DNA from 3 places in the Microbispora sp. CSR-4 genome. Region 1 is predicted to be linked to each of the others. Evidence: riboswitches for the same ligand, from Rfam matches in the RefSeq annotation. Region 1 holds a riboswitch; each other region holds the start of a gene.
The links. Region 1 has a riboswitch for cobalamin ahead of FLV34_RS29120 (cobyric acid synthase). Riboswitches for the same ligand answer to the same signal wherever they lie in the genome.
Positions count from the first base shown of each region.

Region 1 (10,190 bases):
CCCGTGCCGAGACCGCCAGTGCCGAGACCGCCCGTGCCGAGCCCGCGAGTGCGCAGAAGGTGCACGCTCGCCACCGCGAGCGCGAGCACCAGGAGCTCCAGCACGATGCGGCGCAGCGCGTTCCCCGACCGCCGGCCGCCGGACCGGACCAGCGCGGCGGCGCAGGCGATCGCGATGGTCCCCGCCGCCAGCGCGGCAGGTCCCAGCCGCGCGACCGCCGTCGGGGCGCCCGGCACGAAGCCCGCGGCCGCCTGGCCCGCCGCGGCCGCCGGCACCGCCACGAGCGCGACCGCTCCGCCGCAGGTCAGCATGGTCCGGGCGAGGGACGCGCCGCGGGCGCGCATCAGCAGCAGGTCGCCGCGCACCCGCCCGGCGAACAGCAGCACGGCCAGGGCCGTGGTGCCGAGGCACACGACGGCCAGCCCGCTCAGGAACACCGTGATGAGCGCCCGCGTGAGGGCCAGCCGTTGCAGGTACTCCGCCAGGATGCGGTCGAGCCCGGTCGACAGGGTGACTTCGAGGTCCTGCCTGCCCAGGCGGCGGCCGAACTCCGCCGTGTCGGCGAGCACGGCCGCCGCGTTGCCCGCGCCGATGCGCTCCTGCGCCGGGGTGACGAGCCATCGGAAGAGGATGGGCAGCTCGGCGCCCGCGAGGCTGTCGCCGTCGGCGAGCGCGGTGACGATCAGGTCGTCGTCCATGGCGAGCGGCACGCGGTGGTGGATGACGTAGGTGAGCTCCGGCTCCAGCGCCCAGAACCGGTCGGCGGGACGCACCGGCTCGAACAGCCCGGTGACCTTCACGGTCAGGTCGCCGAGGCGGAGCGTGTCGCCCGTTCTGATCGACATCTCCGTGGCGGCGACCGCGGGGACGGCCACCTCGACGCGGGTGCCGGAGCCGCGGCCAGGTGGGCCGCCCTTGACGTACCGCACATGCCGGCCCGCCCCTGAGACCCATTTCAGCGTCATATACCGATGCGCCCGGTCGTCGATCAGGATCGGCGACGAGGTGGCGAAGTCGTAGAGCCGGCCGGGATCGGCGACCTCCCGCAGCGCCGTTGGGAGCAGGGCGCGCCAGGCGGTGTCCGCCTTGGCCACCTGCTTCGTCGTCCGCATCCCCCTCGGGTCGAACGGCCGGCGGGTGAACTGGACCGCCAGCGAGGTGGTCCCGGGCGGGGCGGAGCCGACGGCCGACCTGGCCGCCGCGTCGAGGGACGACTCGACCATGCGGGGCAGGGCCGAGACGACCAGGGCGGCGCCGAAGACCAGCGCGGCCAGCAGCGCGGCCACACCCTTGTGCACTCCCAGAAGCCCGTGCACTCCCGGCAGGCGGATCATGACGCCTCCCCCGCACGCAGCACGGCGGCCGGCTCACGGCGGTGCAGCGACCGCGCGAGCCCCGCCACGATCGCGAGGAGCACCGCGAGGATCGCGACGGCGAGCGCCGCCACCTGTGGCCACGGCACGTGGAGCGACACCGGCAGCCCGCCCGCGGTCGCGTATCCGGCTGACACCATCGGCGGCACCACCGCGGCGGAGACGGCCACGGCGAGCGCCACCCCACCGGCCAGCGACAGCCCGATCACGAACGACTGCTCGGCCGCGAGCAGGCCGAGCGTCTGCCGGAAACTCACGCCGAGCGCGCCGAGCACGGCGAACTCCCCCCTGCGCTCGCGCGCCGAGACCGCCGTGTTGACCAGGAATCCCAGCACGGCGAACGCCAGCGCCGCCGCGAAGCCGAGCAGCAGCGCGCCCTGCAGACCGGCCGCCGTGGGGTCGTCCCGGTAACCGGCGGTGAGGGCGGCCGCGTCCACGATGTCCCTGCCGCGTCCCGAGGCGGCCAGGGCATCCCGAGTGGAACCGTCGGCGGCCAGCCACCACTCCGTCACCTGCCCCTCGGCGCCCTTCCCCCGGAACGCCGTGAGGTCGGCGAGCAGGGCCGGGGTGCCCTCGGGCGTGCCGGGCATCGCCGTGACGACGCCCACGACCCGGACGGGGATCGCCGCCGTGCCCGCGGTGATCCTGGTGGTGTCCGCCAGCCCGGGGGTCACCACGACCGGGAGCGGTCGCCCGGCGGACCCGGTGATCCGGGAGGCCAGCGTGGCCGGCGGCAGTTGCGACAGGTCGGGGCGCAGCAGCAGCACCCGGCCCAGATCCGCCGCGTCGGCGGCGATCAGCGTGGCGTCCGCGCCGTCGGCGACGACCGTGGCGCGGTGCGCGGGCACGGCCGCCGCGACCCCCGGCAGCCTGGTGAAGGTCCGGGCGTCGTCGCCGGGCAGGGCCGGGACGCGCAGCGAGGATCCGGCGACGTGCCTGGCCCGGTCCTCCTGGGCGGAGCGCCAGGTCGCGGCCGTGGTCAGGGACAGCACGCCGATCGCCGTCGCCATCGTCAGCAGCAGCGCCGGGCCCGAATAGCGGGCCGGGCGCCGGCTCACCTGCCGGGCGGCCACGGCCGGGCCGAACCCGGGGCGTCGCCGCGTCGCCCGCTCGGCGATCTTCGCGACGGCGGGCACCAGCCGCAGGGCGGCCATCCCGCCGCAGAGCAGGGCGAGCGCCGGCCCGGCCCCGACGAGCGGGTCGAGCCCGAGCTCGCCGCCGAGGCGCGTCGTCTCCGCCGCGTCCTGGCCGCGCAGGCGCCAGATGGCGAGGGCCGCCAGGACGAGCAGTGCCACGTCGGCCCCGGCCCGCTGCACCAGGCCGGGCCGGTCGGCGCGCCCGCGCGCCGCCTGCTCCTCGACGTACGTGCGGCGGGCGGCGAGCAGGGGCGGCGCCGCCAGCATGGCGGCGCAGGCGAGCGCGACCACCGCCGCCACGGCGAACGTGCTGCCGTCGGGCGCGCGGGGCGGCTCCACGCCGGTGGCCTCGATCCAGGGGAAGGCGCTCAGCAGCCGCAGGAGGACGGGTGCGAGGAACGGCGCCGCGGGCGCGCAGGGCAGCGCGATCAGCAGCGCCTCCCCCGCCGCCATGGCGGCGAGCCGCGGCGACCCGCCGCCCCTCGATCGCAGCAGGGCCGTCTCCATCCGGCGGTGTTCGGCGAGCAGCCGCGCGGTCAGCGCCAGCGCGTACGCGGCCAGCACGAGCAGCTGGAGCACCGGCACCAGCATGGTCGAGCGGGCGACCAGCGCGCCGTGGTCGAGCCGCAGCAGTGTGCCGGACAGCGTCTCGGTGACCGTGCACCGGGGGCAGCCGGACCGTACGTCGGCGGAGATCCCGGCGACCGACGCCGAGAACGGCCGCAGTCGCTCGGGCGGGAGCCGGCGCAGGTCGGGCTCGGCGAGCCAGCGGGCCGAGGCGCCGGCCGCGAACCGGTCGAGGAAGACGCCGGCCGGCACGACCATGGGGCCTCGGGAAGTGAAGTCGGCGGTCTGCGTGCCGTGGCGCAGCAGGTCCTCTCCCGTCCAGCGCGGGTCGTCGGGGTCGCGCAGCCGGAAGACGCCGGAGACGCGCACGCGGGCCGGCTTGCCGTCCAGGCGTCCGACGACGGTGAACGTGTCGCCGGTGGAGACCCTCATCGCCCGCGCGGCCGGCTCCGAGAGCGCGACGGCCGTATCGCCTGCCGTCCCCGCTGTCGTTCCCCGTGCCGTCCCCGCGGTCCCTTTCCGCGTGGGCCATCGGCCGCTCACCAGGTCGGCCTGGCCGTCCAGTCCCTCGTACGTGGCGAACCGGGTCAGGACGGGCTGACCGCCTTTATCTCGTCCCCTCAGCGCGTAGGAGGCGGACTCGACGCGCGCGGTGACCCGTACGGGCACCTCGCCATGGGCGTGGGCGATGCCCGCGCGGACGGCCTGGTCGACCTTCGCGAAGTCCCCGGACGTGACCGAGGAGGTGACGACGGTGGCGGTGGCGGCGAGCGGTGCCGTGTCCAGGGCCCTCCGCACGCCCGCCTGGCTCGCCGACCCCGCGTGCAGCAGCAGCGCCGCGATCGCCGTGGTGGCGAGCAGGATGGAGCCGAACGCGGCCGCCAGCAGCAGCGGCTCGGCCAGCGCACGTCGGATCACCAACGGCAGCCGCCCCAGCACTGCCCTCCCCCGTTTCACCCGGGCATCATGGCAAAGCCGATCCGGGCACACCACACCGGCCCGACATACGTAGCGATTCCGATATATCCGACAGACCGTACTTGCGGGACATCCGGCACGAAGGTGTAAGTTGACCCCGCAAGCGACGGACGCGGAGGAAGCCGGTGTGAATCCGGCGCGGTCCCGCCACTGTCACCGGGGAGCGAACCTCACCCACGCCACTGCCCAGCACGGGCGGGAAGGCTGAGGGGAGCGCTGATCCGGGAGCCAGGATACTCCGGCCGTCGGACCTTCTACCGGGGGCGCGGATACCCCCAGGGGGGACATGCCATGGCCCGGACAGGCCTGCGCAGACGCGCCTCACTGCCGGTTTCGCGCTCCACCTGCTGACGTGGCCGGCGGCGGCCTGCTCGTGGCGGGCACGACCTCCGACGCGGGAAAGAGCGTGCTGGTGGCCGGCCTGTGCCGGTGGCTGGCCCGGCGCGGCGTACGGGTCGCGCCGTTCAAGGCGCAGAACATGGCGCTCAACTCGATGGTCACCGCCGACGGCGGCGAGATCGGGCGGGCCCAGGCGATGCAGGCCGTGGCGGCCCGGGTCGAGCCCGAGGCCGCGATGAACCCGGTGCTGATCAAACCCGCGGGCGATCGGCACTCCCACGTGGTCGTGCTCGGCCGCGCGCACGCCGACGTGGACGCCATGTCCTCCCGCGCCCACAAGATGCGCCTGCTCGACGTCGCCCTCGACGCGCTCGACGGCCTGCGCCGCCGCTACGACGTCGTGATCTGCGAGGGCGCGGGCAGCCCCGCCGAGGTCAACCTGCGCGACCGCGACATCGCCAACATGGGCCTGGCCCGCGCCGCCGGCCTGCCGGCGCTCGTCGTCGGCGACATCGACAGGGGTGGCGTGCTCGCGCACTTCGCCGGCACCCTCGCCGTGCTCGACCGGCACGACCAGCGGCACATCGCGGGCTTCGTGGTCAACAAGTTCCGCGGCGACCTCGCGCTGCTGCGGCCGGGGCTCGACTGGCTCACGGAGGCGACCGGCCGGCCGTGCCTCGGCGTGCTGCCGTGGCGCTCGGGCCTGTGGCTCGACGTGGAGGACTCCCTCGACCTCGACAGCCGTCCCGGCCTGCTCACCCCGCCGGTGGGACGTGACGTGCTGCGCGTGGCCCTCGTGCGGCTGCCGCGCATGTCCAACGTCACCGACGCCGACGCGCTCGCCGCCGAGCCGGGGGTGAGCGTCCGCCTCGTCACCACCCCCGCCGAGCTCGCCGACGCCGACCTCGTCGTGCTGCCCGGCACCCGCGCCACCGTCGGCGACCTCGCCTGGCTGCGCGAGCGCGGCCTGGACGAGGCGCTGCGCCGCCGCGCCGCCGAGGGCCGCCCGGTGCTCGGGATCTGCGGCGGCTACCAGATGCTCGGCACGGTCATCGACGACGAGGTCGAGAGCCGGGCCGGCCGGGTGCCCGGCCTCGGGCTGCTGCCTGCCCGGACGGCGTACGCGCCGGGCAAGGTGCTCACGCTCGCGGAGGGCGAGTGGCGGGGTCACGTGGTCGCGGGCTACCAGATCCACCACGGCCGGGTGACCTTCGACGGCGGCGAGCCGTTCCTCGACGGCTGCCGGGCCGGGCAGGTGTGGGGCACGACCTGGCACGGCCTGTTCGAGCGCGACGGATTCCGCCGGGCCTTCCTCGCCGAGGTCGCCGCCGTCACCGGCCGGGCCTGGCTGCCCGGGACCGGAACGTTCGCCGCGCACCGGGAGGCCCGCCTCGACGCCCTGGGCGACCTCGTGGAGGAGCACCTCGACACCGAGGCCGTGTGGCGGCTCATCGAGCGCGGCGTGCCCACCGGCCTGCCCATCGCCGAGCTCACGCTGCGGGAGGACCGTCCATGACGACACCGCCGAGGATGCTGCTGCTGTCCACCGCCGACACCGAGCTGCTCGCCGCGACCCGGAGCGGGGCCGGCTGGCGGGTCGCCAACCCCGCGCGTACGGCCGCGGAGGACGTGCCCGCCCTGGTGGACGGCGTGGACGCCGTCGTCGTCCGGCTGCTCGGCGGCAGGCGCTCCTGGCCCGAGGGACTCGACGCCGTGCTCGCGGCCGGGCTGCCCACCGTGGTCCTGGGCGGCGAGCAGGCCCCGGACGCCGCGCTGATGGCCCTGTCCACCGTGCCGTCCGGGGTCGCCGCGCAGGCGCTCGCCTATCTGGCCGAGGGCGGCCCGGACAACCTCGCGGAGCTGCGCCGCTTCCTGTCCGACACGCTCCTGCTGACCGGCGAGGGCTTCGCGCCGCCCCGGCCCGCGCCCGAGTCCGGCGTACGGCCCGGCCGCGCCCGCCGGGAGGGCCGCCCGCTGGTCGGCGTGGTCTACTACCGGGCGCACGAGCTGTCGGGCAACACGGCGTTCGTCGACGCGCTGTGCGACGCCGTCGAAGCGGCGGGCGCCGACGTGCTGCCGGTCTTCTGCGGATCGCTCCGGGGCGCGGGTGACGACCTGCTCGACCTGCTGCGGCCCGTGGACGCGCTGGTCGTCACCGTGCTGGCCGCGGGCGGGGCGGTCGCCGCCGCCGCGAGCGCCGGGGGCGACGAGGACGCCTGGGACGCGGGGGCGCTGGCCGCCCTCGACGTGCCGGTGCTGCAGGCGCTGTGCCTGACCACGCCCCGCGCGGTGTGGGCGGACTCCGACGCCGGGCTGTCCCCGATGGACGCCGCGATGCAGGTGGCGGTGCCCGAGTTCGACGGGCGCCTGATCACCGTGCCGTTCTCGTTCAAGGAGGACGGGCCCGACGGCGTGCCGGTCTACGTCGCCGACGCCGAGCGGTGCGCCCGGGTGGCCGCGCTCGCGGTCGCGCACGCCCGGCTGCGCCACGTGCCGAACGCGGACAAGCGCCTGGCGATCGTGCTGTCGTCCTATCCCACGCGGCACTCCCGGGTCGGCAACGCCGTCGGGCTCGACACCCCGGCCTCCGCCGTCGTGCTGCTGCGCGCCCTGCGCGACGCCGGATATGACGTGGGCGACGCGCCCGACGACGGCGACGCGCTGATCCACGCCCTGATCGCGGCCGGCGGCCACGACGTGGAGTGGCTCACCGAGGAGCAGATCGAGGCCGCCCCCGCCCGCGTGCCGCTGCACGCCTACCGGGAGTGGTTCGCGGCGCCGCCCGGCGACCTGCGCGACGCGGTGACCGCCCACTGGGGGCCGCCGCCGGGCTCCCTCTATGTGGACGGCACCGACATCGTGCTCGCGGCGCTGCGGTTCGGCAACGTCCTGCTCGCGATCCAGCCGCCCCGGGGATTCGGCGAGAACCCGGTCGCCATCTATCACGACCCCGACCTGCCGCCCAGCCACCACTACCTCGCGGCGTACTGGTGGCTGGCCCGCGAGTTCGGCGCGCACGCGGTCGTCCACCTCGGCAAGCACGGCACGCTGGAGTGGCTTCCGGGCAAGGGGCTCGGGCTGGCGGCGTCGTGCGCGCCCGACGCCGCGCTCGGCGCGCTGCCGCTGGTCTACCCGTTCATCGTCAACGACCCCGGCGAGGGCACCCAGGCCAAGCGGCGGGCCCACGCCACCGTGGTCGACCACCTGATCCCGCCGATGGCGCGGGCCGACTCCTACGGCGACCTCGCCCGCCTGGAGCAGCTGCTGGACGAGCACGCCACCGTGGCCGCGCTCGACCCGGCCAAGCTGCCGGCCGTACGGGCACGGATCTGGACGCTGATCCAGGCCGCCCAGCTCCACCACGACCTGCACGTGGACGAGCGGCCGCAGGACACGGAGTTCGACGACTTCCTGCTGCACGTCGACGGCTACCTGTGCGAGATCAAGGACGCGCAGATCCGCGACGGCCTGCACGTGCTGGGCCAGGTCCACACCGGGGAGGCCCGGGTCGACCTGGTGCTCGCCGTGCTGCGCGCCCGCCAGGTCTGGGCCGGCGCCGCCGGGGCGCTGCCCGGCCTGCGCGAGGCCCTCGGCCTGCCGGGAGACGCCGCCTCGGCCGAGGTGGACGCGTTCGAGGCCGAGGCGCGGCGGCTGGTCCAGGCCATGGAGGACCACGGCTGGGACCCCGCGGCGGCCGGCGTGGTCACGGACTTACCAGAGGTCGCCCGGGTGCTGCGCTTCGCCGCGACCGAGGTCGTGCCCCGGCTCGACCGGACGACGGACGAGGTGGCGCATGTGCTGCACGCGCTCGACGGCGGATATGTGCCCGCCGGTCCTTCCGGGTCGCCCACGCGCGGGCTGGTCGGCGTGCTGCCGACCGGCCGCAACTTCTACTCCGTGGATCCCAAGGCCATCCCGTCGCGGCTGGCCTGGGAGACCGGCTCGGCGCTCGCGGCCTCGCTGGTCGAGCGCTACCACGCCGACACCGGCGAACATCCGCGCACGGTCGGGCTCACGGTCTGGGGCACCAGCGCGATGCGCACCCAGGGCGACGACATCGCCGAGATCATGGCCCTGCTCGGCGTGCGCCCGGAGTGGGACGACGCCTCCCGCCGGGTCACCGGCTTCTCCGTCATGCCCGCCGAGGAGCTGGGCCGCCCCCGCGTGGACGTGATCGTGCGGATCAGCGGATTCTTCCGCGACGCGTTCCCGCACGTCGTGGCGCTGCTCGACGAGGCCGTCCGCACGGTCGCCGCGCTGGACGAGCCCGCCGAGGTCAACCCGCTGCGCGCGCACGTCCACGCCGACCTCGCCCGGCACGGCGATGAGCGCCGCGCCACCAGCCGCGTCTTCGGCTCCAAACCCGGCGCGTACGGCGCCGGCCTGCTGCCGCTCATCGACGCCCGCAACTGGCGCGACGACGCCGACCTCGCCGAGGTGTACGCGGTGTGGGGCGGCTACGCGTACGGCGAGGGCCTCGACGGGCGGGAGGCCCGCGCGGACATGGAGGCGGCGTTCCGGCGCATCGACGTGGCGGCCAAGAACCAGGACAACCGCGAGCACGACATCGCCGACTCCGACGACTACTTCCAGTACCACGGCGGGATGGTCGCCATGGTCCGCCACCTGACCGGCCGGTCCCCGGCGGCGTACGTGGGCGACTCGCACGTCCCCGACGCGGTGCGCACCCGGACGCTGGGCGAGGAGACGCGGCGGGTGTTCCGGTCGCGGGTGGTCAACCCGCGCTGGATCGCGGCGATGCGGCGGCACGGCTACAAGGGCGCGTTCGAGATGGCGGCCACGGTGGACTACCTGTTCGGGTTCGACGCCACGGCCGGGGTGGTGGACGACTGGATGTACGAGTCGCTCGCCTCCTCCTACGTCTTCGACCCGCAGGTGCGGGAGTTCATGCGGGCGTCCAACCCCTGGGCGCTGCGCGGCATCGCCGAACGGCTGCTGGAGGCGGCCGACCGCGGCCTGTGGGCCGAGCCGTCGCCGGAGACCCTCGACGGGCTGCGGGCGACGTACCTGGAGATGGAAGGCGACCTGGAGGCGGGCAAGTGACCGTGGGATACCCGTTCAGCGCGGTCGTCGGGCACGACGACCTCAAGCTGGCGCTGCTGCTCAACGCGGTGTCGCCCGCGATCGGCGGCGTGCTCGTGCGGGGCGAGAAGGGCACGGCGAAGTCGACCGTGGTGCGGTCGCTCGCGGCCCTGCTGCCGCGGGTGGCGGTGGTCGCGGGCTGCCGGTTCTCCTGCGACCCCGCCGCGCCCGACCCGTCGTGCCCGGACGGCCCGCACGCGAACGGCCTGTCCCCGCACCCGCGCCCGGCCCGGCTGGTGGAACTGCCGGTGGGCGCGTCGGAGGACCGCGTGGCCGGGTCGCTCGACCTGGAGCGGGCGCTGACCGAGGGCGTCAAGGCGTACGAGCCGGGCCTGCTCGCGGCGGCCCACCGGGGCGTGCTCTACGTGGACGAGGTCAACCTGCTCCACGACCACCTGGTCGACCTGCTGCTCGACGCGGCGGCGATGGGCGTGGCCCACGTGGAGCGCGAGGGCGTGTCGGTCCGCCACGCGGCCCGCTTCCTGCTGGTCGGCACGATGAACCCGGAGGAGGGCGAGCTGCGCCCGCAGCTCCTCGACCGGTTCGGCCTGGCCGTCGAGGTTCGCGCGTCCCGCGACCCGGCGGAGCGGGCCGAGGTGGTGCGCCGCCGCCTCGCCTTCGAGGCCGACCCGGCCGGCTTCGCGCGCGCGTACGCCGGTGGGGAGCACGATCTCGCCCTGCGGATCGCGGCGGC
Region 1 is NZ_VJVX01000048.1:47,129-57,318, forward strand. Features, by position in the region: gene FLV34_RS29110 (FtsX-like permease family protein) at 1-1,334, opposite strand, end outside; gene FLV34_RS29115 (FtsX-like permease family protein) at 1,331-4,033, opposite strand; cobalamin riboswitch at 4,170-4,293, shown strand; gene FLV34_RS29120 (cobyric acid synthase) at 4,407-5,909, shown strand; gene cobN (cobaltochelatase subunit CobN) at 5,906-9,457, shown strand; gene FLV34_RS29130 (putative cobaltochelatase) at 9,454-10,190, shown strand, end outside.

Region 2 (10,190 bases), on a different contig from region 1:
GCCGAGTAGAGCAGGAGCTTCGCCGTGGCGGGTCCGGCGATCTCCGCGAGCCGCCGCGTGGAGCTGAGCGGATAGACGATCCCGAGCTTGGCCGGGGTGACGCCGAAGCGAGCCCCGTCCGCCGCGACGCGCAGATCACAGGCGAGCGCGAGCTGGCATCCGCCGCCGACGCAGTATCCCTCGATCATCGCGATCACGGGTTTCGGAAAGGTCATGAGCGCGTGCTCTGCGACAACGGTGAGACCGGTGTCATCCTCGTTATCGCCAAGCTCATGAATTTCCGAAATATCGGCACCGGAACAGAAAGTTCCGCCCGCTCCGGTGAGGACGAGGACGCGTACCTTCGCGTCGGCGGCGAGGTCCGCGAGGATGCCCGGCAGCGCCCGCCACATGGCGGCCGTCACGGCGTTGCGCTTGGCGGGCCGGTCGAAGGTGAGGGTGGCGACGTGCTCGTCGAGGGTCAGGTCGAACCCGTCGGTAACTTCCATCTCTCGATTGTCCGGTTCGCCCGTCCCGCTGCGCCAGCGGGGTCCCGACGCGTGATGGCATAATCGCCGCGCAGCGGGACGATCCCGTACGCCTTCCCCCCAAGGAGTCTCTCGGTGTTCGGGATCCTCCGGCCGTGTGCCCGCCACTCCTGCCCGTCCGTCCACGCGGCCTGGCGCGCGCACCTGTGCGGGCTCTGTCTGACGCTGCGCGACCGGCACGGGCAGCCGGCCCGGATGGCGACCAACTACGACGGCCTCATCCTGTCGGTCCTGACCGAAGCACAGACACGGGCACAGACGCGGGCACAGACGCGGGCTCAGACGGGGGACCTGTCGCAGAACCGGCGGACCGCCGGGCCCTGCGCGCTGCGCGGCTTCCAGCGGGCGGAGGTGGTGCCGTCGGACGACCCGGGCGCCCGCCTGGCGGCCGTGGTCTCGCTGGCCCTCGCCTCGGGCAAGATCCGCGACCACGCGTCCGACGGCGACGGGATCGCGGCCCGGCGCGTGGCCGGACTCCCCCTGCGCGCCATGGCCTCGGCCTGGGCCTCGGCCGCCCGGCGCGGCGCTGAGTCGATCGGCTTCGACACGGCCGTGCTGACCGAGGTCTCCGCCCGCCAGGCGCTGCTGGAGTCGTCCCCCGGGCGCGGCCTGCTCGACGTCACCGAGCCCACCGAGACCGCCGTGGCCGCGGCCTTCGCGCACACCGCCGTGCTCGCCGGCCGGCCGGGCAACGTGGAGAGCCTGCGTGAGGCCGGCCGTTTCTTCGGCCGGATCGCGCATGTGATCGACGCGGTCGAGGACCTCGCCGAGGACCGGGCCCGCGGGGCGTACAACCCGCTTGACGCGACCGGCGCCTCGCCCGCCGAGGCCCGGCGCGTGTGCGAGGAGGCGCTGCACGGGCTGCGCCTGGCCGTACGCGACCTCGAACTGGAGGAGCGGCACCTGGTCGAGGCGCTGCTGTGCGACGAGACCCGGCGTGCCGTCGACCGGGCGTTCGGGACGCGTGCCCACGCCGCCTGTGGCACACACCGCATGGCGGCCGGGGACGCCTCCCCCACGCCGCCCGACGCCCCGCCCGGCGGCTCCCCCAGGGGTCCCGGCGACCGCCCGGGGATCGCGCTGACCGCGTTGGCCGGGATGGGGGTCTTCCTGACCTGCGGGCTCTACCGCCCGCCGTGGAGCGAATATCGGGGTGCGCCGTGGAGCGAGCGCTGCTGGTGCGGCGATTGCGACTGCCCCGACTGCTCGGACTGCTGTGACTGCGCCGACTGCTGCTCGTCATGCTCCGACTGCTGCTCGGGCGACGGCTGCTGCTGCGGGGACAACTGCTGCTGTGGTGACGGCTGCTGCTGCGACTGCGGCGCCTGACGGCTCACGCGGGCGCGGCCGGGCCGTCCGTGCCCAGGAGGCGGTCGTAGGGAACCGCATGACTCGTGCGGCCGTGGAAGCCGGTCGTGGTCGTCGCGGTGAACAGGGAGGGACCATCCCCGCGGGCGCGGGGCCGATACCTGATCGTGGCCTGCCGCCGGGGCTTTGAGAGGAGCATTCCCGCCGACGAGGGGATGGCGACGAGAAGGACGAATGGTCAGAGGTATCGGAGCTCACGCCATGGTACGGCGGCAGCTGGTCCGTCCGGGCGGCGGTCCATCAGATAGGTGAGCAGCGCGGCGGCCCTTGCGAGGATCGGCGCTATCGTCGGCCCATGGGAAGATCGCGCCCCCCTTTCCGCCGGCTCACCCCCGCCGAGCGCCGGCTCTGGGACGCCTATCCCTCCGGCGACTGGGTCGACCTGCGCCACGGCCGGGAGACCGATCCCTCCTCGGGCGGCGAGTGGGGCCGCTCCCGGGTGGTCAGGGCGGAGGTGATCTCCGCCCTGGTGCTCGACCGGGGCGCCGGCGGTTCGGCCCGGGTGCCGGGCGTCCGGCTCGCCGGGGCCCGGATCATCGGCGATCTCAACCTGTCCGACGCCACGATCGAGGCGAAGATCCACCTGCTCGACTGTCACATCGCCGGGACGGTCTCGTTCAACGACGCCAGGACCAGGGGCGTGCGGCTGCGCCGCTGCGACATCGTCCGCTTCCGGGCCAGCCGGGCCACGATCGACGGGCTGCTCGACCTCGACGGATCGGCCGTACGCGAGGGGGTGCGCCTGGACAACGCCCACGTGACCGGGCAGCTCCGGCTCTCCGGTGCCCGGTTGGGCACACCCGGCCAGAATCCCTACCGGGGCACGCCGCCCGGGGCGCCGTCCCTCCTGGAGCAGGCCCACTGGAGCGGGCCGGAGGGATCGCAGGAGCCGCGCACCTGGGAGTCGGTCGCGCTGTGGGCCGGCGGGCTGGTCGTGGACGGCAGCGCCTTCTTACGGAACATGCGGGCCACGGGCGGGCTGCGGCTGATCGGCGCCCGGTTCGCCAGCGGGCTCTACCTCCAGGGCGCGGTCGTCACCGCGGACGGCGTCCCCGCCGTGCACGCCGACCATTTGCAGGCCGACGCGGCCGAGCTCGGCGCGGGCTTCACCGCCCACGGCACCGTACGGTTGCGCGGCGCGCATATCCGCGGGGTCCTGTCGTTCCACGGGGCGGTGCTGCGGGCGACCGGACGGGCGCTGCACCTGAGCCACATGCAGGCGGACGAGCTCATCCTGCTGCCCGAGTCGATCGAGGGCGAGGTCAACCTCGGCTACTCCCGCTTCGGTGTGCTGTTCGACCGCCCGGAGAGCTACCCGGGCCACGTGCGGCTCGAAGGGCTGACGTACGAGTCGCTGCGCGGCCCGGCGACCCTGTCCGACCGGCTCTCCTGGCTGCGGCGCGACCCCGGAGGCTACCGCCCCCAGCCGTACGAGCAGCTCGCCGCCTACTGCCGGCGCATCGGCCACGAGCCGGACGCGCGCCGGGTGCTGCTGGCCAGGCAGCGGGCGCGGCGGCGGACGCTGCGGCCGCCCGGGCGGCTGTGGGGCCGGCTGCTCGACGGGCTCGTCGGGTACGGATACCGGCCCTGGCTCGCCGGGCTGTGGGCCGCGCTGCTCCTCGCGACGGGCACGGCGATCTTCACGCGGTGGCCGCCGCACCAGATCGGCCTGGACGAGTCACGCCATTTCAACGCCTTCGTCTACACGCTCGACCTGCTGGTGCCGGTGAGCGTGTTCGAGCAGCGCGGGGCCTGGGAGCCGGCCGGATGGACCCAGTGGCTGGCGAATGGACTGATCGCGGCGGGCTGGATCCTCGCCACCGCGCTCATCGCCGGCGCGAGCAGGCTCCTGCGGCCGTCCAACGCCCCCTGAACGGGAGTCGGTTCGGCGAGCCGGACGCGCCGGACGTACGGCACATCATAATCAATCAAGTGATTGAATGACGTATCGCCGAAACCCCGGCGCACCCGTCCGATCCGGATGCGCCGGGCGAGCCGGGCGAGCCGGGCGCCGAAAAGCGGGCGGATCAGAAGGCCTCGTCGAAGCTGACGTCGCCCTCGACGGCCACCTGGTAGGCCGAGACACGGCGCTCGAAGAAGTTCGCCAGCTCCTGCACGTCCTGGAACTCCATGAACGGGAAGGGGTTATCCGTGCCGTACCGCACGGGCAGGCCGAGCCGGGCGAGCCTGCGGTCGGCGACATACTCCAGGTAACGCCGCATGTTGTCCGCGCTCATGACGCCGTGCCCGTCGCCGCACAGGTCGCGGGCGAAGGCGAGCTCGGCGGCGACCGCCTCCTCCATCATCCGCGTCACCTGGGCCGCCAGCTCGTCGTCGAACAGGTCCGGCTCCTCGCGGCGTACGGTGTCCACCACCTCGAAGGCGAACTCCATGTGCATCGACTCGTCGCGGAACACCCAGTTGGTGCCGGTCGCGAGACCGCCGAGCAGCCCCCGCGAGCGGAACCAGTAGACGTACGCGAAGGCGCCGTAGAAGAACAGTCCCTCGATGCAGGCGGCGAAGCAGATCAGGTTGAGCAGGAAGGCTTGCCGGTCCTCCCGGGTCTCCAGCCGGTTCAGCTCGCTGATCGAGTCGATCCAGCGGAAGCAGAACTCGGCCTTGTCGCGGATCGACGGGATGTGCTCGACGGCGGCGAACGCCTTGGCCCGCTCGTCGTGATCGGGCAGGTAGGTGTCGAGCAGGGTCAGGTAGAACTGGACGTGCACCGCCTCCTCGAACAGCTGCCTGCTCAGGTACAGCCGCGCCTCGGGGGCGTTGACGTGCTGATAGAGGTTCAGCACCAGGTTGTTGGCCACGATCGAGTCGCCGGTCGCGAAGAACGCCACGAGCCGGTTGATCAGGTGGCGCTCCCCCTCGTCGAGGGTCGCGAGGTCGGCGAGGTCGGAGGCGAGATCGACCTCCTCGACCGTCCAGGTGTTCCTGATCGCCGCGCGATACCTCTCGTAGAACCCGGGGTAGCGCATCGGGCGCAGGGTCAGGTCCATGCCGGGGTCGAGCAGCATCGTTCTCATTGGCAAGCCTCGCAGATCTCGGGGTTCTCAAGGGAGCAGGCGACGGCGTCCACCGGCGTGACCGCGGGGACGGTCGTCTGGGCGATCCTCGTCGCCGGGCGGGAGCGCAGGTAGTAGGTGGTCTTCAGGCCCGACCGCCAGGCGTAGGCGTACATCGACGAGAGCTTGCCGATGGTGGGGGCGGCCATGAAGAGGTTGAGCGACTGCGACTGGTCGACGTACGGCTGCCGCGCGGCGGCCAGGTCGATGAGCGCCTTCTGGGGCAGCTCCCAGGCGGTGCGGTAGAGCGTCCTGAGCTCGGCCGGGATGGCGGCGATGTCCTGGATCGAGCCGTCGTTGAGCTTGATCGCGTCGCGCATCGACCGCGTCCACAGGCCGAGGGCCTGGAGGTCCCGCACGAGATAACGGTTGACCTGGAGGAACTCCCCCGACAGCGTCTCCCGCTTGAAGACGTTGGACACCTGCGGCTCGACGCACTCGTAGCAGCCCGCGATCGAGGCGATCGTGGCCGTCGGCGCGATCGCGATCAGCAGGGAGTTGCGCAGTCCGGTCTCCGCGATCCTGGCCCGCAGCGCGGCCCACTCCTCCGGGTGGACCGGGGTGCACGGATAGTGGTCGAGGTGCAGCACGCCGTCCGCCGCCCGCGTCTCCCCGTACGCCGGGTGGCGCCCGCGCTCCGCGGCCAGGTCGGCCGAGGTGCCGTACGCCGCGAGCGCGATCTCCTCGGCGATGCGGGTGGACAGCGCGAGCGCCTCGGGCGAGTCGAACGGCAGGCGCAGCGCGAAGAACACGTCGGCGAGGCCCATGACGCCGAGGCCGACCGGCCGCCACTTGCGGTTGGCCGCCTCCGCCTCGGGCGTCGGATAGAAGCCGAGGTCGATCGTCCGGTCCAGGAACCGTACGGCGGTGCGGACGGTGGCGCGGAGCCTGCCGAAGTCGACGGCGTCGCCCTCCGGGGTCAGGTGCGCGGCGAGGTTGACCGAGCCGAGGTTGCACACGGCGGTCTCGCCGTCGCTGGTGACCTCCAGGATCTCGGTGCACAGGTTGGACAGGTGGATGACGTTGCCGGGCCGCGCGGTCTGGTTGGAGGCGCGGTTGGAGGCGTCCTTGAACGTCATCCAGCCGTTGCCGGTCTGGGCGAGCGTGCGCATCATCCGGGCATAGAGGGCGCGGGCCGGCACCTGCTTGACGTAGCGCCCGGCGGCCTCCAGCTCGCGATAACGGGTGTCGAACGCCTCACCCCACAGGTCGGTCAGCTCGGGGACCTCCTTGGGGTCGAACAGCGACCACGTGCCGTCCGCCTCGACCCGGCGCATGAACTCGTCGGGCACCCAGTTGGCCAGGTTGAGGTTGTGCGTGCGCCGCGACTCCTCGCCCGTGTTGTCGCGAAGCTCCAGGAACTCCTCGATGTCGGCGTGCCAGGTCTCCAGGTAGACGCAGGCCGCGCCCTTGCGCCTGCCGCCCTGATTGACGGCCGCCACCGACGCGTCGAGCGTGCGCAGCCACGGCACGATGCCGTTGGACAGGCCGTTGGTGCCCCGGATCAGCGAGCCGCGCGAGCGCACCCGCGTCCAGGCGATGCCGATCCCGCCCGAATACTTCGACAGCCGGGCCACCTGGCCGTACCGCTCGTAGATGCTCTCCAGCTCGTCCCTCGGGGAGTCGAGCAGGAAGCACGACGAGAGCTGCGGCCGGCGCGCGCCCGAGTTGAACAGCGTCGGCGAGCTGGGCAGATAGGCCAGCGTGGACATCAGGCCGTACAGCTCGGCCGCCTCCGCCACCGTGGCCGACAGCCCGCAGGCGACGCGCAGCAGGAAGTGCTGCGGGCGCTCCAGCACGCGCCGGGTGACCGGGTGGCGCAGCAGGTAGCGGTCGTAGACCGTGCGCAGCCCGAAGTATTCGAACCGGTCGTCGGCCGCCGGGTCGATCAGCGCGTCGAGCGCCTCGGCCTCACCGGCCACGAAGGCGGCGACGGCGTCGCCAAGCAGCCCGGCGGCGTGGGCGGCGGCGACCGACTCGGAGAACGTGCGCACCCCCTCGGCCGCCGCCTCCTCCGCGATCAGCCCGCTCAGCAGCCTGGCCGCCCGGCGCGAGTTCTCCGGGTCGGCGATGACCCCGGCCGCCGCCTCCTCGATGGCCTGCCAGACCTGCGCCGCGTCCCACCCGCCGTCCCACCCGCCGTCCGGGCCGCCGTCCGGGCCGGCCGATGCCCGCCGTACGGCACCGGTGGAGGGTCCGGAGTTCCCCGCCGAAGCCCACGGCCCGCCGCGTACCTCTGACGCGGGGTCCGCGGAAGCGGAGGCCGGGTCGGTGATCGTCATCAGATGCCCTCTCCTCGTCGTCTCGTGTCCCGGCCGGACCGGAGGGAGGCATGCCGCGGCGCACGCGCACGAGAGGGATTCGTGCCGTGACGATGCGGCGAGCCCGCCCTCGGGGCCCGGCGCGGGGCGCGCGCCCATGCGCGCGCATCGCTGGCAGGTCTTCGGACTCGCGGGCGCCCGGCCGGGCTCGCGCCCTGCCGGTCCTACTGGCCGTCGCTTCCCGGGCGCGCTCGCGCCCAGTGCTCGGAGCACAGCACCGTGCTGTGCCGACGGCGGTCGTTCCCGCTCACCGCTGCGGGGCAGTCCCGGATTTCCACCGGGTTCCCTCTTGCCTCACCAAGGTGAACCAGCAACGCGATGGATCCTACATCTAGTGGCCCTTCCCGCAAGCACCCCTACAAGTTGTGTTTTTCAGCGGAGTCCGAGATCATTGAGGAGCAGGGCCGTACGGCGTGCCTCGCCGGCGAGCCATTGCCGGAAGTCGTCGCCGTCGAGCCACATCGGCGTCCAGTCGTTGCGCTCGCACAGGCGCCGCCAGCCCGGCGTGTCGGCGACGGCACGGCACAGATCGAGCAGGGCGTCCGGCTCGGGCGTGCCGCGCGGGGCGATCAGCCCGGTCCAGTCGGCGAACACGACGCGTACGCCCGACTCCGACAGCGTCGGCGCGTCCACCCCGGACAGCCGCTCGGCGGAGGAGACGGCGAGCGGGCGCAGCCGTCCGGCGCGCACATGGGGGGCGACCTCGCGCCTGCTGCCGAACCCGAGCGCGAGCCGCCCGTCGACGACCGCGGCGACGGCCTGCGCCCTGCTGCCGAACGCGACGTAGTCGAGCAGGCGGACGTCGGCTCCCAGGCCCCGGGCGGTCATGCCGAACAGCAGGTGTTCCGGGCCACGGTCGGCGCCGCCCGCGACCCGGTGCGCCCCCGGGTTCCGCAGCAGCGCGGCGGCGAACTGGTCGAACGTGCGATAGCCCGAGTCGGGCGAGGCGACCAGCACCTCCCACTCCCCCGCCAGCCGCGCGAGCGGTACGGCCCGGGCCACGAGGAGGGGGTCGCGGGCCAGCGCGCAGGCGGCGAGCAGCGCGGAGTCGGCGACCACCAGGCCGGCCCCCGGCCGGTTCAGGTCGGCGAGAGCCGTCCCGCCGCCACCGGTCTCCCGCCTGATCCGTACGGCCCGGGCCCAGCCACGCCCTTCCACGAGCGACTTGAACCCGGCGGCGACGCCCTCCCCGCACCCGCCGGGCGGGCCCGGGACCATCAGGGAGAGCTCCCCGCGGCGCGGGGGTGCGGGGACACCGCATGCGCCCGCGAGGGCCAGGACTCCCAGTGCGAGGACCGTACGGCGTCGCATGTCGGCACCCTCCACCCCGAAGAGTCCCTTACACGCACAGACTATGAGTAACTACACCATGTCACCACATAACGGACGTTACGGCTGCGGCGATCGATGGGTGGTTCTCGCCGGGTGGAGGGCGATCCCGCGGTGGTCGCGGGTCAGGCGCCTGCCGCAGGAGCTCGGAAAGAAGCCGTCGTCCTCGCTGCGATGGTGACTGCCCAGTGCGGCACAGCAGGTGTGACAGTGGGCACGCGGGTCGGGCTTGATCACCTCGACCCGCTTGGCTCGCGCGAGCAGTTCCGCGTGCGCAACACCCGCTCGGTCAGGGATACAGGCGTCGTATACAAAGGCAGGCATGGAGGACCTTGTCGAGCACCGTTACGGCCGCGACGACATACGGCTGATGACGGCGTCCTTCCGTAGGCATCACTTCGTTCCGCACGCGCACAGCGAGTACGCCATAGCGGCGATCGAGCGCGGGGTGGAGGCCGTCCGCTATCGCGGCGCCACCGAGCACGCACCCGCGGGCAGCCTGCTCCTCCTCGACGCCGACACCATCCACGCCGGCCGTCCCGGCATCCCCGAGGGCTGGGACTACCGGGTCTTCTACATCCCGCAGCACCTGCTCGCGGAGCTCGCCGGGCACCGGCCGGCCTTCTCCACACCGGCTCCGTACGATCCTCGCCTGGCCGCCCGCCTGATCCGGCTGCACCGCCGCCGGGACCAGACCTCCCTCGCCGCGCAGGAGGAGTTCGAGGCGCTGTGCACCGAGATCCTCGTCCGCTACACGCGCCGCGGGATCGCCCCGGCGCCCATCCGCACGACGCCGGCGGGGCCGGTCGCGAAGGTGCAGCGGCATCTGGCCGAAGACCTGCGGCGCACCCCGAGCCTGGACGAGCTCGCGCAGGTGGCGGGCCTGCCCCGGTTCCGGCTGCTGCGCGCCTTCCGCCGCGAGACCGGCGTGACCCCGCACGGCTACCTGCTCCAGCTCCGCCTGCGCTGCGCCCAGCAGCTCCTGACCGCCGGGCACACCATCGCGCGGGCCGCCGCGGAGAGCGGCTTCTACGACCAGGCGCACCTGCACCGCCATTTCCGCCGTACGTTCGCGGCCACCCCGGGCCGGTTCGCGCGCAACGACGTACAAGACCGGCGCGGCTCGCGCGCCTAGCGTTGCCGGGCATGGACGAATACACCGGGCCCGAGTTCTCCCGCAGCGCGCTGCTCACCATCGACCTGCAGCGCGACTTCGTCGCCGGCATCGCCGGCACCACCGAGGTGCTGCCCGCGGTCCGGCGCCTCACGCACGCGTTCCGCGAGGCGGGGCGGCCCATCGTGCATGTCGTGCGCCTCTATCTGCCCGACGGCAGCAACGCCGACCTGTGCCGCCGGACGCTGCGCGGCATGGTCAACCCGCACTCCCCGGGCTCCCAGCTGGCCGCCGGACTGCTCCCCGGCGGGCTCCCCGGCGGAACGGCGGAACGCGAGCTCGACCCGGACCTGCTCCTCGCGGGACGCGCGCAGGAGGTCGGCCCGGGCGAGCACATCCTGTACAAACCCCGCTGGAGCGCCTTCTACGGCACCCCGCTGCTGGAGCACCTCGCGGAACG
Region 2 is NZ_VJVX01000034.1:26,342-36,531, reverse strand. Features, by position in the region: gene FLV34_RS23735 (enoyl-CoA hydratase/isomerase family protein) at 1-488, opposite strand, end outside; gene FLV34_RS23730 (DUF5685 family protein) at 603-1,856, shown strand; gene FLV34_RS23725 (oxidoreductase) at 2,191-3,768, shown strand; gene FLV34_RS23720 (ribonucleotide-diphosphate reductase subunit beta) at 3,923-4,927, opposite strand; gene FLV34_RS23715 (ribonucleoside-diphosphate reductase subunit alpha) at 4,924-7,248, opposite strand; cobalamin riboswitch at 7,383-7,614, opposite strand; gene FLV34_RS23710 (tripartite tricarboxylate transporter substrate-binding protein) at 7,660-8,598, opposite strand; gene FLV34_RS23705 (AraC family transcriptional regulator) at 8,939-9,751, shown strand; gene FLV34_RS23700 (cysteine hydrolase family protein) at 9,763-10,190, shown strand, end outside.
Region 2: another riboswitch for cobalamin. It lies ahead of FLV34_RS23715 (ribonucleoside-diphosphate reductase subunit alpha); the one in region 1 lies ahead of FLV34_RS29120 (cobyric acid synthase).

Region 3 (10,190 bases), on a different contig from region 1:
ATCCGCCACCACGCGGCCAGCAGGACGCGCAGCCGCATGGGCGCCTCCTCCAGCCGCCACGCGTCGTAGCGGGCGGCCGGCGTCAGCCCGCCCGCCTCCTCGTCGATCGCGATCAGCCGGGCGACCGCGCAGACCTCGAGCAGCAGCCGGGTCTCGTCCTCGGCGCAGCCGGTCTCCCTGGCCAGGCGCTTGATCTCCCGCACGCCGACCCCGCCGTTCTTGAGCAGCGGCAGCGGCGTCTTGTCGATGTTCTCCAGCAGCGCCGTGGCCCGGTCGAGCACGTGCGGCGCGGCCAGGCACATCGCGTGCTCGACGCCGTCGGCGTCCGCCTCGGCCGTGGCCAGGTCGGGCGGGTAGGGCGTGAACGGCCCGCGGTAGTCGGGCCCGCGCAGCGCGAGCGCGACCTCGCGGGGCATCTCCGCCAGGTCCCACTGGGTGCGGAAGAGCAGGCCGCGGTCGAGGGCCCACTTCTCCGGCGTGCCCGGGGTGATGAACCGGTTGCCGTTCACGCTGCGGACCGGGCCGTCCCAGGCGAAGTCGTCGAGCATGCCGAGCGTGCCGTCGGGGGCGTCGTCGAGCAGCGCGCCCAGGCGCTCGCAGTCGCCGAGCAGCGCGGTGATCCGGGCGATCACCTGGCGCCTGCCGCCGTGCGGGGACAGGTCGAGCACGCGGCACATGCGGCGCAGCGCGTCGGTGCTGAGCTTCCAGGAGTCGAGGTACGCGCCGAGCGGCTCGCCCAGGCCGCAGGGCGCGGTCCACCAGCGGGCGACGGCGTCGGCCACGGTGATCCTGCCGTCGCGGCCGGGCCAGGCGACGGCGTGGTCGTAGAGGTGGTCGAGCCAGGGGATCACCGCCGAGGTGCTCACCCCGAGGAACCGGGCCAGCTCGTCCTCCGTCGGACGGCCGCCGATGACCAGGCACGCCTGCAGGAGTTCGAGCGGGGGGAGGGGGAGGCCGCGCATGACCTCCATGACGGCGAAGGTGTCGGTCAGACGCTGCGCGAGAGCGTCCAGGCGCCGGGGCCACGGCGCGGCGATCGCGTCCGGCCGGTTGGCCAGCACGCGGGCGAGCCTGTCTTCGTCAAGACTGGTCAGCCAGCCGATTAGGTGATCGTCCATCGTAGATCTCTCGGGAGTCCCAGGAAGCCACCGTAGTGCAGATCACCGTCTTGCCGGGGTCCGTGGGCGAACAAAGAGCGCAAAGTCACGGATCCCGAGATCACGATATTTCTCCGCCGATCGCTGGGGAACGAGCACGCCGCCGGGCCGTCACGGCCCGCGCTCAGCCCATCATCGCGCGCCGCGCCCGGCCTCAGGGGCGGTTCCGGAGAATCCGGGCCGCCGGCCGGAGGGCGCTCCCATGCATTCCGGGCTGCACGGGAGCGCTCTTCGGCCGGCGGACCATGACCGGCGATAGGTAGATCTGGCGATCTGGTTAGGTTTTCCGGCACCCCGGGCGGGAGGGCCGGAACTCCCGCTCCGGCCGGCGCTCCTGGTCCGGCCGGTGCTTCTGGCCCGGGACGGCCGGGACCTACGGCGAAGCGCGTGGCCCCGCCGTCCGCCCGCGGGCCGGTGGTCAGGCCGCCAGTACGGCCCACACCGCCTTGCCCTGCGGGACGAGCGGGCACCATCCCCAGCACACGCTCAGCGATTCCACGATGTGCAGCCCGAGGCCGCCCGGCTCGAAGGGCGTGGGATCCCGCAGCACCGGCGCGGACGACCCGGGGTCGGTGATCGCGCAGGTCACGAGCCCTCCCCGCCGGATCAGCGACAGTCGCATGGCCTCTCGCACGCGGCCGTCGCCGAGCGTCATGCCGTGCCGCAGGGCGTTGGTGACCAGTTCCGAGACGACCAGTTCCATCCCGTCGAGCAGGTCGGCCAGCTGCCAGCCCGCGAGGGTCCCCGCGGCGAAGCTGCGCGCCGAGTGAACCGATTCCGCACGGGGTGGCAGGACGAAGGTGGCGCTGGCGGTGGCCGACCCGGGTTCGAGGAGATCGCGTGCCGGCTCCGGCCACCAGCCGATGGGAGGCCACCAGTCGAGCGCCGACCACTGGTTCTGGCCACGAGTCAGGTTCGTGGACTGCACGGGATCATGATGATGGACACTCCCGTGCATGTGCAAGAGCGAATGCACGTGCAAGCGTGTTGTGCACGCGCTACGGTTACCCCCGAACACCACTGGGACGAAGGGGGCGATCTTTGACAGACTGTGAACCAGTCCACAAAGCGGAGGAATAGCACGTGTCCATAGATCCGCCCGGATCCGGTTCCACCGTCCGGCGCATCATGCTCGGCGCGAGCCTGCGCCGGCTGCGTGAGCAACGGGGCTTGACCCGTGAGGTCGCCGGATTCCACATCCGTGCCTCGGAGTCGAAGATCAGCCGGATGGAGCTCGGCCGGGTCGGGTTCAAAACACGTGACGTCGAAGACCTCCTCACGCTGTACGGCGTCCACGACGACGCCGAGCGGCGTGGCCTGCTGGAGATGGTCCGCGAGGCGAACACGCCGGGGTGGTGGCACAAGTTCGGCGAGGTGCTGCCGAACTGGTTCGTCACCTACATCGGCCTGGAGGAGGCCGCCAGCGTGATCCGCACCTACGAGGTGCAGTTCGTGCCCGGCCTGCTGCAGACGGCGGAGTACGCCCGCTCGGTGATCATGCTCGGTTATCCGGACGCCACGGAGGACGAGCTCGAACAGCGCGTCCATCTGCGGCTGCAGCGGCAGGAACGGCTCACGCGCAAGGACGGCCCCCGGCTGTGGGCCGTCATCGACGAGGCGGCGCTCAGGCGGCCCATCGGAGGGAGTGCGACGATGCGGGAACAGCTCCAGCATCTGCTGGAGGTGTCCACGCTGCCGAACATCACCCTTCAGGTGATGCCCCTCCGCTATGGGATGCACGCGGCCGAGGGAGGCGCGTTCACCATCCTCCGCTTCCCGGAGTCCGACCTTTCGGACGTGGTCTACGTCGAGCAGCTCTGGGGTGCGCTCTACCTGGACAAACGTGAGGACATCGATCCCTACCTCACGGCCATGGAGCAGCTGTGCGTGGAGAGCACCACGCCCGGCGGCACTGCCGAGATCCTCGGCGAACTTCTCAGAGAGACATAAATGCACGCATATAACGGGATGCCCGCAACCGACATCGCCGGGGTCACCTGGCGGAAAAGCGCCCACAGCAACTCGACCGGCAACTGCGTGGAGCTGGCCGAGCTTCCCGACGGCAGCGTGGCCGTCCGGAACTCCCGCTATCCCGACGGGCCGGCCCTCATCTACACACGCGACGAGATACGAGCCCTGGTGCTCGGGGTCAAGGACGGCGAGTTCGACGGCCTCCTGGTGTGATCGACTGGTGTGACCGACTCGTGTGATCGACTGGTGTGATCGGAATGGTCCGACCGGCTCCGGGGACGGCCCCGCGTTCACCCGTGTCTCACGCGTGTAACGTCACGACGCGGGAGGCGTAACACGGATCCGGCAGAGTGGGTCCTCAAGAAAGCTCACAAGGGGGACCCAGTGCTGGACCAGATGACTCTCTACCCGGTGGCCGACGACGTGCTGTTCGCACCCGGAGGCCGCGTGGTGATCCGCACCTACGGAGTCGCCGCGCCGGCCGACCCGGCGAACGGGCAGCCGAGGTCGGTGGCCTACCGGACGTGGGTCACCGGGGTACGGGAGCAGCCCAGGTACTGGCGGGGGGGGCACTTCGAAGACGCCCGGCGCGGCCACCGCAAGGTCCTGGAATGGCTCACCGGCCGAGGTCCGCAGCCCCAGCAGGTCGCCCAGGTGGACGCTGCGTGACGCCCGGGTCCCGGGTGCGCGTGACTCGGGCCGTCGCGTCGTCAGGCCGGCACATTCCAGTGGAGCAGGACGGGCTCGTCGTGCTCGTGGCCGAGGACGGAGTACGTCCCGGTGTCGAGCCGGAAGAGCCTGCCGTGATCGGCGGGCAGCGACAGCCAGCGGGCCGCCAGCACACGCAGCATGTGGGCGTGCGCGACGACCAGCACGTCCCCGTCCGCCGGGCGGATCCGGGCGAGCACCTTGTCCGCCCGTTCCCCGACGTGCTCCACGGTCTCGCCCGGGTGCGCCTCGTCTCCCGGGATCACGCCGTCGCGCCAGACGTACCAGCCGGGGCGTGACCGGCGGATCTCGGCGGTGGTGATGCCCTCGTAGCCGCCGTAGTCCCACTCCCACAGGTTCGGGTCCACCTCGTACCGCCCGGCGCCGGCCAGCTCGGCCGTACGGCGGGCCCGCTGTGCGGGACTGACGAGGACCAGCGCGAAGGACCGGCCCGCCACCAGGCGGGACAGCGCCCGTGCCTGCTCCTCGCCGTGGGGTGTCAGCGGCAGGTCGGTGCGGCCCGTGTGCCGCCCGGCCCTGCTCCACTCGGTCTCGCCGTGCCTCAACAGGATGACGTTCATAGAGCGTCCATCTTGCCCGTACGTCCGATTTCACCCGCGACGGGCCCCCTTGACCACCCGCCCGCGGCCTGCAGTAGGGTCCCCGCGGGAAAGGGGGCGCCACATGGAGCCGGTGCGGGTGGGAGTCGTCGGTGCGGGACCGTGGGCGGAGATGGTGCACGCGCCCGCTCTCGCGGCCGGGCCGCACACGACGCTGTCCGGAGTGTGGGCGCGCAGGCCCGAGGCGGCGCGAGCGCTGGCGGACGCCCACGGCGCGCCCGCCTTCGAGCGGCTGGAGGACCTGTTCGCGGCGTCGGAGGCGGTCGCCTTTTGCGTGCCGCCCACCGTGCAGGCCGAACTCGGCGTGCTCGCGGCCCGGGCGGGAAAGGCCCTGCTGCTGGAGAAGCCGCTCGCGGCCGACCTCGACGGCGCCCGGCGCCTCGCCGGGGCGATCGAGGAGGCGGGCGTCGCCTCCCAGATGCTCTTCACGTTCCGCTATTCGGCGGCGACGGCCGGCTTCCTGGAGCGGGCCCGGCGGATCGAGCCCTTCGGCGGGCACGCCGCGAACATCTCGGGAAGCCTGCGCGGCGGCCCCTTCGCCACCCCCTGGCGGCTGGAGCGCGGGGCGGTGCTCGACGTGGGCCCGCACACGATCGACCTGCTCGACGCCGCGCTGGGCCGCGTGGTCGGGGTCAAGGCCCACGGCGACCCGCTCGGCTGGGTCGGCCTGCTGCTGGAGCACGAGGGCGGCGCGGTCAGCGAGGCGTCGCTCAGCATGGCCGTCGAGGGGGAGACCCCGCCCAGCCGTGTCGACGTGTACGGCAGGCTCGGCACCGCCTCGCTGCTCGGCTCCGAGCTCGGCGACGTCTTCCCCGAGGTGGTGCGGCAGTTCGCGAGCACCGTGCGCGACGGCGGCGGGCATCCGCTCGACGCCCGCCACGGACTGCGCATGCAGGAGATCATCGACGACGTGGAGCGGCAGCTGCGGGCCGGCTGACCAGGGCGAGGCCCGCGCCCAGGGCGACGGAGGCGATCACCGGCGCGGGGCCGGGCGCGAACCCGGTGATGGTGAGCGTGAGCAGCGCGCCGCCCATGAGGGGTACGGCCACGGGCACGTGCCGGTGGGCGGCGGCGCCCGCGGGGTTCTCGAAGCGGCCGAGCAGCGCGGTGAGCCCGACCAGCACCAGCGCCAGGGCGGCCAGGCACGGCGGGGCGGCGCTCCACCAGGCCGCCGAGCCGGCGGTGGGCGTCAGCCCGAGCCCGATGACCGCCACACCGGCGACGGCGACGAGCGCGGTCATGTGCCACAGGTAGATCGTCATCATGTGCGGCGCGAGCGCGGTGAGCACCCTCTCGGCCACCGGCCGGGCGGCCAGCGCGTTCACGGCGGGGCGCAGCAGCATCGCCAGGCCGAGCTGACCGGCGAACAGTGCGAGCAGGCAGGCGCTCGGCGGGGCCATGTTCGAGATCATCCCCGGCATCCCGATCATGCTGGAGGGGTAGGGCCCGGTCGCCACCAGGGCCGCCACCATCGCGAACCCGGCCACCGCGAGCCCCGCGGCCCGCCGTCCCCTCAGCCACTCCAGGCCGCCTTCGGCGTACCGGAACCCGACCTGGTGGACGGCCAGCCAGACGAAGGCGACGTTGAGATAACCGGCGGCCTCCAGGCCGGAGAACCGGACCACGTCCGTCAGCACCGCGCCGCCCGCCAGCACTGGCAGGACCACCCCGGCCCGCATCCGCAGCAGGCGCGGCGTGGTCACCACGGCCAGCAGGTAGACCGCCAGGAACCACAGGAGCTGCCCGACCGTCCGCGCGGCCACCTCCACCGGCTGCGCGGGCACGCCCAGGGCCGTCAGGAGGTGGGGGAGCGGCAGCCACACGACCGCCAGCGGCACCACCGGCCAGGCCAGGCGGCGTACCCGCCGCGCGGTCCACTCCCGGGCCGTCCCGCCCCGGCGAGCCGCGGACCGGAAGCTGATCGCGTTGGCCGCGCCCCCGGTGAAGAACACCAGTGGCATGACCTGCGAGATCCAGGTGACGTACGGGATCGCCGCCAGGGCGTTGCCGGTCGTGAGCCGCCCCTGGGCGTACGACAGGACCGGCATCGTCCAGTGCTGGACGACCACCAGGACCATCCCGAAGACGCGCAGGACGTCGATGAAGCGGTCGCGCGGCGCGGGTGCGGCCGGGGCCCGCTCGGCTGCGGGGGGAAGCATGGTCAGGGACACGAGAAGCCGCCTTCGCTGTTTCGGGGCCGCCGCGGGGGCGTTCCGCGGGCGGTGGGGGCTCGAAGCCTCGGTGGTTCGGGGTTGCGGTGGTTCGGGGTTGCGGTGGTTCGGGGTTGCGGTGGTTCGAGGTCGGGGTGGTTCGAGGTCGCGGTGGTTCGGGGGCTGCGGTGGCCCGGGGCCTGGGGCCCGGTCTTCGCGAGCGGTTCAAGCGTCCCGCCGCGCCCCCGCCCGGCGCAGCGACGCGGTCCCTACTTCCGATCATGGGAGGCCCCCTACCACCGGGGTAGGGCCGGCCCTACCAACCCCGCGTACGCCCAGGCCGACGGCCGCGCGCGTGGATCGCCGTCCGCCCGGGGCGGTGGGGTCCCGGGCCGGGGGTGGACGCCGCGTGAGGGATTGGTACCGTTGCGTCCGACGCGCGCCGCGTAGCGAAGTCCGGTGAGAATCCGGCGCTGTCCCGCAACTGTGGTTCCCCGCCCCCGGGGACGAGCCAGGTCGCCTGCGCTGCGCGCCGACGCTATCGACCCTCGTGGAAAAGGGTGATCCGTCGCTTCCAGCGGGTCCCTCGATTCCCGGCATTCCCCCTTATGGAGGACCTCGTGAGGCCCGTACGCACGGCCGTCGCGGGTGTGGTGCTGGGCGTGCTCGCTCTGGCCGGCTGCGGCCAGAGCGACGGCGCCGCCACGTCCGCTACCCCCACCCCCGCCGTCTCGGACGGCACCGGTCAGGCCGCATTCCCCGTCACCGTTCAGGCGGGCAACGGCGCGGTGACCATCGCCAAGAAGCCCGAGCACATCGTGTCGCTGTCCCCGACGGCCACCGAGATCCTGTTCGCGATCGGCGCGGGCGCGCAGGTGACGGCGGTGGACGACCAGTCGAACTACCCGCCCGAGGCGCCCAAGACCTCGCTGTCGGGGTTCAAGCCCAATGTCGAGGCGATCGTCGCCACCAAGCCCGACCTCGTGGTGCTCGCCAACGACCTGGAGGGCGTGGTCACCGGGCTCGGCAAGGTCGGCGTGCCGGTGCTGCTCGAACCCGCCGCGACCAAGCTCGACGACACCTACGACCAGATCCGGGACCTCGGCGCGGCCACCGGCAACGCGGCCAAGGCCGACGAGGTGGCGACCGGCGTCAAGCAGAAGATCGACGCCCTCGCGGCGGCGGCGCCGAAGGACAAGGAGCTGACGTACTACCACGAGCTGGACACCACGCCCTACGCGGCGACGTCGAGCACGTTCATCGGGCAGGTCTACAGCCTGTTCGGGCTGAAGAACATCGCCGACGAGGCGCCGGACGCGGCGGGCGGCTATCCCAAGCTGTCGGCGGAGTTCATCGCCAAGGCCGACCCCGACCTGATCTTCCTCGGTGACACGAAGTGCTGCGGGCAGGACGCCGCCGCGCTGGCCAAGCGGCCGGGCTGGTCCGGCCTGACCGCCGTGAAGAAGGGCCGCGTGGTGGGGCTGGACGACGACCTCGCCTCCCGCTGGGGGCCCCGGGTCGCCGACCTCGCCCAGGCCGTCAGCGACGCCGTGCAGAAGGCGGCGAGCTGAGCCGGTGACGACGCGGACGCCTCTGGCGGCGCGGCGCCTGGTGGTACGACGCCCGCTGACACGGCCTCTGGTGACACGGCCTCTGGTGACACGGCACGGTGGCATGGTGCCCGGTGACACGACGCCCAGGGACACGACGCCCGGTGACCCGGCGCCCGATGACGCGGTGCCCGATGACACGGTGCTCGGTGGTGGGGTGCTCGGTGGCCTGGTGCCAGATGACGTGGTGAGGCCGGTGGTGGCGTCATGACCCCGGCCCGGCCGCGCGGCCGGGCGCTGCTCGTCGCGTCCGTCGTGCTGGCGGCCAGTCTCGCCCTCGGCCTGATGGCGGGCGCGGCGGGCATCTCGCCCCGCGCCATCGTGCTCGCACTGCTCGACCGGCTGCCGCTGGTGTCGGTGCACTCGGGCCTGTCGCCGGTCGAGGAGGGGCTGCTGTTCCAGCTCCGGGTGCCGCGGGTGCTGCTCGCGGCCGTCGTGGGCGGGCTGCTCGCCACGGCCGGGGCCGGCTACCAGGGTGTGTTCCGCAACCCGCTGGCCGATCCCTACCTGCTCGGGGCGGCGGCGGGAGCCGGCCTCACGGTGACGCTCGTCGTGGTCTTCCTGGGCGGCGACACCGGCGTGACCGCGGTGCCGATCGCCGCCTTCGCCGGGGCCGTCGGCGGGGTGTTCCTCGCGTACGCGCTGGGCCACACGGCGGGCCGGGGCGGCGGCACCGCGACGCTGGTGCTCGCCGGTGTCGCGGTCACCTCGTTCCTCACCGCCATCCAGACCTTCGTGCAGCAGCTCAAGGTGGAGGAACTGCAGCGGATCTACTCCTGGATCCTCGGCGACGTCGGCGGCGGCTGGGACCAGCTCCGCATGATCGCGCCGTACGCCGCGGTGTCCACCATCGGCATGCTGCTGCACGGGCGGCTGCTCGACGTGCTGTCGGTGGGCGACGAGGAGGCGGTGAGTCTCGGCCTGCGCGCGGCGCGGGTGCGCTTCGTCGTGCTGCTGGCCGCCTCGCTCGCCACCGCGTCGGCCGTGGCGGTCAGCGGGCTGATCGCGTTCGTCGGGATCGTGGTGCCGCACGTGGTCCGGCGGCTCGCCGGCTGGTCCTACCGGATCGTGCTGCCGGTGTCGTTTCTCGGCGGCGCGGCGTTCCTCGTGCTGGCCGACACGATCGCGCGTACGGTGCTCGCGCCGGCCGAGCTGCCGATCGGGGTCGTCACGGCGTTCGTGGGGGCGCCGTTCTTCGTCACCATCCTGCGCGTGACCCGGCGGGTGGGGACGTGAGCGGGCGGGCCGCACCGGCCGTCGAGGCGCGCGGCGTGGGCGTCACGCTGGGCGGGCGGCGGGTGCTCACGGACGTCACGCTGTCGGCCGCGCCCGGCCAGTGGCTGGCGATCATCGGGCCGAACGGCGCGGGCAAGTCCACGCTCCTGCGGGCCGTCGCCGGGCTGGTGCCGAGGGAGGGCGAGGTGCTCGTCGAGGGGACGGCCGTCGACGACCTGCGCCCGCGCCGCCGGGCACGGCTGATCGCCTACGCGCCGCAGAGCCCGGCGCTGCCGCCCGACATGACGGTCTACGACTACGCGCTGCTCGGCCGCACGCCGTACATCGCCTATCTCGGCAGCGAGAGCGCGCGGGACCGCGAGGTGACGCGGTCGGTGCTGGAACGGCTCGACCTGGACGGCTTCGCGTCGCGGCCGCTCGGGCACCTGTCCGGCGGCGAGCGTCAGCGCGTCGTGCTCGCCAGGGCGCTGGTGCAGCAGGCGCCGGTGCTGCTGCTCGACGAGCCGACCACGGCGCTCGACCTGGGCCACCAGCAGCAGGTGCTCGAACTCGTCGACCGGCTGCGCCTGGCCGACGACCTCACCGTCGTGACGACGCTGCACGACCTCAGCCTCGCCGGGCAGTACGCCGACGTGCTCGTGCTGCTCGCCGCAGGGCGGGCGGTCGCGGCCGGGCCGCCCGGACAGGTGCTGGCCGAGCCGCTGCTGACCGAGCACTTCGGCGCCCGCGTGCGGGTGG
Region 3 is NZ_VJVX01000001.1:596,164-606,353, reverse strand. Features, by position in the region: gene FLV34_RS02835 (helicase-associated domain-containing protein) at 1-1,118, opposite strand, end outside; gene FLV34_RS02830 (ATP-binding protein) at 1,576-2,085, opposite strand; gene FLV34_RS02825 (helix-turn-helix transcriptional regulator) at 2,286-3,107, shown strand; gene FLV34_RS02820 (DUF397 domain-containing protein) at 3,108-3,341, shown strand; gene FLV34_RS02815 (hypothetical protein) at 3,513-3,797, shown strand; gene FLV34_RS02810 (histidine phosphatase family protein) at 3,839-4,417, opposite strand; gene FLV34_RS02805 (Gfo/Idh/MocA family protein) at 4,521-5,393, shown strand; gene FLV34_RS02800 (acyltransferase) at 5,356-6,627, opposite strand; cobalamin riboswitch at 7,013-7,149, shown strand; gene FLV34_RS02795 (ABC transporter substrate-binding protein) at 7,227-8,177, shown strand; gene FLV34_RS02790 (iron ABC transporter permease) at 8,424-9,452, shown strand; gene FLV34_RS02785 (ABC transporter ATP-binding protein) at 9,449-10,190, shown strand, end outside.
Region 3: another riboswitch for cobalamin. It lies ahead of FLV34_RS02795 (ABC transporter substrate-binding protein); the one in region 1 lies ahead of FLV34_RS29120 (cobyric acid synthase).